One region of the Kineococcus aurantiacus genome, then DNA from elsewhere that is predicted to be linked to it. Evidence: predicted binding sites of a transcription regulator. Region 1 holds the regulator's gene; the other holds the start of a gene.
What was found. The regulator LexA, encoded in region 1, represses DNA repair genes until DNA is damaged. The targets are predictions, from matches to a motif close to TCGAACANNTGTTCGA.
Positions count from the first base shown of each region.

Region 2: ruvA (Holliday junction branch migration protein RuvA) is a predicted target of LexA. The motif match lies at 2,915-2,930, and genes of this name have one in related genera.

Region 1 covers NZ_JACCBB010000001.1:4,149,198-4,153,597, reverse strand. Annotated here, with positions in the region: gene BJ968_RS19855 (proteasome assembly chaperone family protein) at 1-156, opposite strand, end outside; gene nrdR (transcriptional regulator NrdR) at 221-697, opposite strand; gene BJ968_RS26950 (LysM peptidoglycan-binding domain-containing protein) at 809-1,282, opposite strand; gene BJ968_RS19840 (DUF2277 domain-containing protein) at 1,486-1,758, opposite strand; gene lexA (transcriptional repressor LexA) at 1,819-2,640, shown strand; gene BJ968_RS19830 (aspartate/glutamate racemase family protein) at 2,615-3,304, opposite strand; gene BJ968_RS19825 (ATP-dependent DNA helicase) at 3,355-4,400, opposite strand, start outside.
Region 2 covers NZ_JACCBB010000001.1:409,635-414,034, forward strand. Annotated here, with positions in the region: gene secD (protein translocase subunit SecD) at 1-589, opposite strand, end outside; gene yajC (preprotein translocase subunit YajC) at 686-1,063, opposite strand; gene ruvB (Holliday junction branch migration DNA helicase RuvB) at 1,215-2,282, opposite strand; gene ruvA (Holliday junction branch migration protein RuvA) at 2,279-2,890, opposite strand; gene BJ968_RS01965 (dienelactone hydrolase family protein) at 3,000-3,719, shown strand; gene ruvC (crossover junction endodeoxyribonuclease RuvC) at 3,635-4,270, opposite strand; gene BJ968_RS01975 (YebC/PmpR family DNA-binding transcriptional regulator) at 4,329-4,400, opposite strand, start outside.

The DNA.
Region 1 (4,400 bases):
AACGACCTCGTGGCGGCAGGTCTCGAGGAGGTGGTCCACGGTCTGCCGCACGGCGTTGCCGGCGTCGATGAAACCGGACAGCGCCACGACGAGAGGGGGTTCGACCAGGGACGGGCGCTCACCCTCGTAGGAGTACAGGGAGGCGGGATCCAGCATCCGGCCATCATCGCCCCCGCCCGGTGCCGGACGGACGCGGGGTCCGCGCGGGGCCGGCGCGGGATCAGGGGGTGACTGCCGCCTGCAACCCGGCCTGGCGCTCGGTGCGCAACCGGTCGATGGCCTTCTCGAAGTCGGCCAGGGAGTCGAAGGCCTGGTAGACCGAGGCGAAGCGCAGGTAGGCGACCTCGTCGAGCTCCTGCAGGAACGGCAGCGTGGCCAGCCCGATCTGGTGGGCGTCGATCTCCGCGGCGCCCTGGGCGCGCACGGCCTCCTCGACGCGGTGGGCCAGCAGGGCGATGTCGTCCTCGCTGACGGGGCGGCCCTGGCAGGCCTTGCGCACTCCGGAGGCGATCTTGGCGCGGCTGAACGGTTCAGGAGCCCCCGAGCGCTTGACGACGGTCAGGCTCGCCGTCTCGACGGTGCTGAACCGCTTGGAGCAGTTCGGGCACTGGCGCCGGCGACGGATGGACGTCCCGTCGTCGGTCGTCCGCGAATCCACGACACGGGAATCCTCGTGCCGACAGAACGGGCAGTGCACCCCGACTTCCTCCCCCGCGACCGGACGACAGCTCTGGTCCAGCCTCGACCGTACGTCGAGCACGGTGCACCGGGCAACCGGCGGGGTCCGGCGGGCGGGGGCGGGCACGGTTCAGCCTCGCGCCGGCAGGACCAGCCGCTGACCGGCCTGCACCGTCATCGAGGGCAGGGCGTTGAGCTCGACGATCTCGTCGGCGACCTCGCGCCAGTCCTGCGCGGGCGCCCACTGCGCCGCGATCCCCGACAGGGTCTGGCCGGGCAGGACGGTGTGGACGGCGGGGACCGGCGCGCGCTCGGCACCGGCGGAGGCCCCCGTCAGCGCGCCGGTGACCGCGAGGACGGCGCCGGTCAGCGCGGTGGCGGCCGTGCACGTCAGGAGGAAGCGACCGCGGCGGGTCAGGCGCAGCGGGGCGGCCGGGCGGAGCGCGGCGGTGCGGTGGGCGCGGACGGTGCCCCGGCGGCGCGCGCCGCGGCACGCCCGCGGCGGCGCGGGGGTCAGCGCCGTGGTGAGGACCGGGGTCAGGTCGCGGGGCGAGGTGGCGCGGCGGGGCAGGGGCAGCTGGGGGGCGAGGGCGGTGGTGCTCACGAGCGCGGACCTCCATCTCGGCGGCACCGCGATCGAACGGGTGTTCGAGGCGGCGCGTCTGTTCTACCACCGCTCGAACGGCGGGACGCAACCCCCGGGAGCGGGGGCCGACGCCGGTCGACGCTGCCACCGACCACCGACACGTGGCCCGACCTGCGCGGACGCCCGGCACCGGTGCCGGGGCGGGTGCGCGGGCGGGCGCCTCAGCCGGCCCCGTACCGCCGGGCCGCCCGCTCGCGGGCCCGGGACGCCTCGACCTCCCGGTCCTTGGGCGGGGCCGTCGTCACGAGCTCGGCGAGCAGGTGCCGGGTGGCGTGGGCCACCTCGGCCACCGCGCGCTCGAACGCCTCGGCGTTGCGGGCCGACGGCCTCGTCGTCCCGGCCACCTTCCGGACGTACTGCAGCGCCGCGGCGTGGACCTCGTCGGCGGTGGCGGGCGGTTCGAAGTTGTGCAGCTGGCGGATGTTCCGGCACATGCGGCGACCCTAGGCAGCGGGTCCGACGGACACGCCGACACGCCGCGTTCGAACACGTGTTTGAGCATCGCGGGTCCGCTGGCTACCGTGGCGGTACCGGGTCCGTCGCAGGGCCCGCAGGACCTGGGACGGGAGAAGGACGTGGCCGACGTGCTGGACGGAACCGACGACGGCGGACCCGCGGCGGAACGGCTCGGGACGGTCCACGAGTTCCCCGACCCGCCCCTGGTGCGCGACGGCCTGACCAACCGGCAGCGCCGCGTCCTGGAGGCCATCCGCGAGTGCGTCGAGCAGCGCGGCTACCCGCCGAGCATGCGCGAGATCGGCCAGGCCGTCGGCCTGACCAGCCCCAGCAGCGTCGCCCACCAGGTCAAGACCCTCGAGAAGCTGGGGTTCCTGCGCAAGGACCCCCGCCGCCCGCGCACCCTGGAGGTCGTGGCCCCCGCCCAGCAGTCCGGCTGGGGCGTCATCGCCGGTGTCGACGGCACCCCCCGCGACGGCAGGCCGGCCGCCACCTACGTGCCCCTGGTGGGCCGCATCGCCGCCGGTGGCCCGATCCTGGCCGAGGAGCTCGTGGAGGAGGTCTTCCCGCTGCCCTCCCAGCTCATCGGCGCCGGTGAGCACTTCATGCTCCGCGTCGTCGGGGAGTCGATGCTCGACGCGGCGATCTGCGACGGCGACTGGGTCGTGGTGCGGCGTCAGCCGACGGCCGAGAACGGTGACGTGGTCGCGGCCATGATCGACGGCGAGGCCACCGTGAAGGTGCTGCAGCGCAGGGACGGCCACGTCAAGCTGCTGCCCCGCAACCCGCTGTTCGACCCGATCGACGGTGACGAGGCCACCATCCTGGGGCGGGTCACCGCCGTCCTGCGCTCCCTCTGACGCCCACGGGCTCGACCAGCTCGACCGCGGCCTCGACCGCCAGCCGCGGCGACGTCAGGACGGGCACGCTGAGGTCGCGCAGCAGCGGCGCGACCTCGGCCATGCTCGCCTGCGCGAGCACCACGACGTCCACGGGCGGGTCCAGCGGCAGCACGGCCCGCCGCACCGCCGCGGCGACCCCCGCGGCGTAGGTCAGCAGGTCCCCGGACTCGAACGCCGACCAGGTGTCGGTGCAGCGGACCTCCACGAACTCCACCGCGCGCCCCGTGGTCCGGGCGCACTCGTGCAGCAGGGGCATCAGGGTCGCGGCCGCCTCGTCCAGGGAGGCCACCACGGCGATGCGCCGGCCGGCGAGCACGGCGGCCTCGGCCATCGGCCGGTCCACGCGCACGACGCGCAGCCCCTGCTCGGCCCCCACGGCCTTGGCGACGGGAGCCAGGGTCGAGCAGGTGCACACCACGACGTCGGCGCCCTCGGCGACGAGCCGGCGCAACCGGTCCCCGACGGCCCCCCGGACCGCGTCCGCGCCGTGCTCGCGGGCGGCGGCCAGCAAGCCGGTGTCCACCAGGTGCCGCTCGGCGACGGTGGCGTCCCGTTCGCGCAGGAGGTCGCTGAAGGTGCGCACGTGGGCGTGCGCGGTGTGCAGGAAGCCGACGGTGGCCACGGAGCGAGCATGCCACGCCGCCCCCGGCCGGTGAACCGGGACCGCGAACGTCACCCGCTCAGCCGACGCAAGGCCGCCAGCACCGTCTCCGTCGACGTCGTGGGCCAGAAGTCCGGCAGCGACCCGCGCAGGAACCCGCCGTAGCGGGCCGTGGCCAGCCGCGGGTCGAGCACCGCGACGACACCCCGGTCCCCGGTGGCGCGGATGAGGCGCCCCGCTCCCTGGGCCAGCCGGACGGCCGCGTGCGCGACCGAGACCGTGAGGAACCCGTTGCCGCCGGCGGCGTCGACCGCCCGGGACCGGGCCGACATCAGCGGGTCGTCCGGGCGGGGGAAGGGGATGCGGTCGATGACCACCAGGGAGCAGCTGTCCCCCGGCACGTCGACCCCCTGCCACAGCGACATCGTCCCGAAGAGCGACGTCGAGGGGTCGTCGGTGAAGGCGCGCACGAGCCTCGGCAGCCGGTCGTCGCCCTGGCACAGGACCGTCGTGCCCAGGCGGCGGCGCATGGCCTCGGCGGCCTCCTCGGCGGCCCGCCGGGACGAGAACAGCCCCAGGGTCCTGCCCCCGGCGGCCTCGACCAGCGCGGCGAGCTCGTCCATCGTCGCCTCGCTCGACGCGCCGCGCCCCGGCGGCGGCAGGTGCCGGGCGACGTACAGGATGCCCTGGCGGGGGTAGTCGAAGGGGCTGCCGACGTCGACCCCGGTCCAGGGCGTCCCCGCCCCCTTCTCCCCCCGGAGCCCGAACGCCCCCGCCACGGGGTCGAAGGAGCCGCCCAGGGTCAGCGTGGCCGAGGTGGCCACGACGGTCCGCTCGCTGAAGAGCTTCTCGCGCAGCAGACCCGCGACCGACAGGGGGGCGATGTGCAGGGAGGGCGGACGCGCCGCGGGGCCGGAGCCGGCCGTCACCCACGCGACGTCGAAACCGTCCCGCGCGCCGCGGCCGACGTCCTCGGCGAGCCGCTCGGCGACGGCGAAGACCTCCTGGACGGCCGCGCGCGCCAGGTGGCGCGCGCCCCGCGACTCGGGGTCCTCCTCCTTGCCGGCGGACTCCCCCGCGTCCTTGAGGTCGGTCAGGGCCTGCCGGGAGGCGTCGC
Region 2 (4,400 bases), 3.7 Mb from region 1:
CGTCCGAGCTCTGCGTCGGGCTGGCGCTCGCGGCGTCGCCCGGCGTCGCGCTGCCGGTGGGCGCCGCGGGGTCGGTGGGGGTCGCGGTGTCGGTGGGGGCCGCGGTCTCGGTGGGCGCCGCGGTGGACCCCTCGGTCGGGGCCGCGGCCGGGGCGACGGGCTCGTCGTAGAGCACGACGCGCATCCGCAGCTGCGCCGACTGGGAGATGAGGTCGAGCTGCTCACGGGTGGCGGCGCCCGGGATGGACACCGAGATGTTCTGCCCGCCCTGGACCTGCACCTCGGTCTCGGACAGCCCCGTGGCGTCGACGCGCTGGCGGATGATGTCGGCGGCGCGCTGCACCTGCTCGGTGGGGACCTGCTGGCCGGACAGCGAGCGGGGGGTCAGGACGACCTGCGTCCCGCCCTCGAGGTCGAGCGCCAGGCCCGGGGACCACCTGGCGTCGCTCCAGATCGATCCTGCCCCCACCGCCGCGAAGACGGCGACGACGACGAGCACCAGGGCCACCAGGGTGCGGCCGGGGTGGGGTCGGCGGATGGGTGCGCCACGGCGCACGCGCGGGGGCCCGGTGGGCCGGTCGTTGGACACTCGATACCTCGGGACAGGGGCTGACCGGGTGACGGAACGTCACCCGGTCAGCACAAGTTTGTCACTGCTCGTGGACGACTGCTGTCTTACCAGTAGTCACTGTGCACGTGACGCACCGCCGGCGGCGTCGTCGCCCGGCGTGTCCCGGTCCCGCTTGGTCAGGTCGAGCCCCTCGAGGGAGTCGGGCACCTGCTCCGAGGAGGTCACCCCGGTCCCCGGGGTGACGACGCGCGCGACGGCGCGCGGGGTCCAGCGCGTGCGCAGGCCCGGGGCGATCTCGATGACGATCTCCTCCGCCGACGTCTCGACCACCCGGCCGAACATCCCGGACGTCGTCATGACCTCCGCGCCCGGCGCGATGCTGTTGCGCATCTCCTGCTGGGCCTTCTGCTGCTTGCGCGTCCGGCTGAACATGAACACCAGCAAGGCGGCCATGATCAGCAGGAAGAACAACGAGCTGCTGCTACCACCCACGACGAACCCTCTCCGCACCGGCGGGATCGACGGCTCACCGGTGCCTGTGCCGGCCCTGTGCCGGCTCGGCCGACCAACGCGGACGCGCCCCGCCGGGTTCCGCCGGGGGCTCGCGCCGGGACCGGCTCGAAGCGGGCAGTCTAGGCGGGCCTCACGCCCCCGCGTCCCCCTGCGGCTCCGCCTCGTCGAGGGCGAGCTGCCACGCCGCGCCCGCCGGCGCGTCCCGCGGCGGGGTCAGTCCCAGGTGCGCCCACGTGTCGGGCAGCGCGATGCGCCCGCGCGGGGTCCGCCCCAGCAGCCCCTCGCGCACGAGGAACGGCTCGGCCACGGTCTCCACCGTCTCGGCCTCCTCCCCCACGACCACCGCGAGCGTCGACAGCCCCACCGGGCCCCCGCCGAAGCGGCGGCACAGCGCGTCGAGCACCGCGCGGTCGAGGCGGTCCAGGCCCCGCTCGTCGACCTCGTAGACCTCCAGCGCGGCGCGGGCCGCGGCCCGGTCCACGATCCCCGACCCGCGCACCTGCGCCCAGTCGCGGACCCGGCGCAGCAGCCGGTTGGCGATGCGCGGCGTCCCCCGCGACCGGCTGCCGATCTCGGCGGCCCCCTCGGCCGTCAGCTGCACCCCCAGCAGGGAAGCGCTGCGGCGCAGCACCTTCACCAGCTCCTCGGTCGAGTAGAAGTCCAGGTAGCCGGTGAAGCCGAACCGGTCGCGCAGCGGCGCCGGCAGCAGACCGGCCCGCGTCGTCGCCCCGACGAGGGTGAACTTCGGCAGCTCCAGCGGGATGGCCGTCGCCCCCGGCCCCTTGCCCACGACGACGTCGACCCGGAAGTCCTCCATGGCGATGTAGAGCATCTCCTCCGCCGGCCGGGCCATGCGGTGGATCTCGTCGAGGAACAGGACCTCCCCCTCGTCCAGGGAGCTCAGGACGGCGGCGAGGTCCCCCGCGTGCTGGATGGCCGGGCCGCTGGACTGCCGCAGCGGCGCGCCCATCTCCGAGGCCACGATCATCGCCAGCGTCGTCTTGCCCAGTCCGGGCGGGCCGGAGAACAGCACGTGGTCGCTGGGGGCGCCGCGCACCTTGGCGGCGTCCAGGACGAGCGAGAGCTGCTCGCGCACGACCTGCTGCCCGACGAACTCGTCCAGGCCGTGCGGGCGCAGCGCGGACTCCGCCGCGCGCTCGCGGTCGTCGGCCCCGGTGGTCACCAGCCGCTCGCTCACGCTCGGCCCGACAGGTGGCGCAGGGCCGCCCGCAGCGTGCCCGCGACGTCGGCGTCGGCGGCCCCGTCGTCGGGACCGCCGGCCAGCACGACGTCCACGACGTCCCCGGCGTGCTTGAGGGGGTAGCCCAGGCCCACGAGGGCCTCGACGACCTGGTCCTTGGGCGAGTCCCCGCCGGGGGCCGCCGCCGCGGGCGCGGCGCCCGAGGGCGGGCCCAGCCGGTCCCCCAGCTCCAGGCAGATGCGCTGGGCGGTCTTCTTGCCGATGCCGGGGACCCGCACGAGCGCGGCGTGGTCCTCGGCGGCCACGGCCGCGCGGATGCCGTCGGGGCGGTGCACGGCCAGCATCGCCAGCGCCATGCGGGGACCGACCCCGGAGGCGGTCTGGACCACCTCGAAGACCTCCTTCTCGTCGGCGTCGGCGAAGCCGAAAAGCGTCAGGGAGTCCTCGCGCACGACCAGCGTGGTGTGCAGCAGCGCCTCCTCCCCCACGCGCAGCCCGGCCAGGGTCGCCGGGGCGGCCAGGACGAGCATGCCCACGCCCCCCACCTCGACGACGGCCGAGTCCAGCCGCACCGCGAGCACCCGCCCGCGCACCGACGCGATCACGACAGCAACCTCCGACCCACCCGGACGAACACGTGTACGAGAGGCTAGACGCCCCCGCCGACACGACCCCTCAGGCGCGCCGTCGGCGACGTGGGGGCAGAGTGCTGCCGTGAGCCACGCAGACACCGAGAACCCCCGCCAGAACGTCACCTTCGACAGCGCCACCGAGTCCGGGCACGCGCACGGCTACCTGCGCGTCCCCGAGTCCGGCAGCGGCCCGGGGGTCATCGTCATCCAGGAGTGGTGGGGCCTGACCGACCACGTCGTCGACGTCGTCGACCGGTTCGCCGCCGAGGGCTTCGTGGCCCTGGCCCCCGACCTGTACGGCGGGCGCACGACCCACGACGCGGCCGAGGCGAAGGAGCTCCTCGTGAGCCTGCCCGTCGACCGCGCGGCCCACGACCTCGCCGGGGCCGTGACCTACCTGCTCCAGCGCCCCGAGGTCACCTCGGCCACCGTGGGCGCCGTCGGCTTCTGCATGGGCGGCGCGTTCGTGCTGCGGCTGGCCGCCCAGCAGGGGGACCGGATCGGGGCGGCGGTGCCCTGGTACGGCCTGCCCGCGCTGGACACCGACTACTCCGGCGTCCGGGCGGCGGTGCTGGGCCACTACGGCGAGCAGGACGGCTCCGTCCCGCTCGACGACGTGCGCGCGACGGCCGAGCGGATCCGGGAGCAGGCGGGCGTGGAGGTCACCCTGCACGAGTACCCCGCCCCGCACGCCTTCTACAACGACGAGCGGCCCAGCTACCGCCGGGAGTCGGCCGAGCTGGCCTGGGAGCGCACGACGGCGTTCCTGCGCGAGCGGTTGACCCCCGCCGACCGGGCCTGAGCCTCGGCCTCGGCGTAGGCGTTGCGCCGGCCCGTCACGAGCGCGGAGTGCGCGGCGGCCTCCAGCCGGGAGGTCGCCCCGCCCCGCCACAGGTGGCACAGGGCCAGGGCCAGGGCGTCGGCGGCGTCGGCGGGCCGGGGCGGGGTGTCCAGCCCGAGGATGCGGGTGACCATGGCGGTCACCTGCTCCTTGCCGGCCCGGCCGTCGCCGGTGACGGCGGCCTTGACCTCGCTGGGGGTGTGCATGGCCACGGGCAGCCCGCGCCGGGCCGCGGCGACGAGCACGAGCCCCGCGGCCTGCGCAGTGCCCATGACCGAGCGGACGTTGGCCTGGGCGAAGACCCGCTCGACGGCGACGACGTCGGGCCGGTGCTCGTCCAGCCACGTCTCCAGGCCCTCGCTGATGGCCAGCAGCCGCGCCTCGACGGGGTCCTCGGCCGGGGTGCGCACGACCCCGACCCCCACCATCAGGGCCCGGCGGCCGGTGCGGACGGCGTCGACCACCCCGATCCCGCACCGGGTCAGCCCTGGGTCGACCGCTAGGACGCGCACAGCCCCCACGATCGCACGGAGCGGTCGCGGGGGCTGCCGGGTGTCGTGCCGCGGGGTGTCAGGCGTCCTCGAGGGCCGCGAGCACGTCGTCGGACACGTCGTAGTTGGCGTAGACGTTCTGGACGTCGTC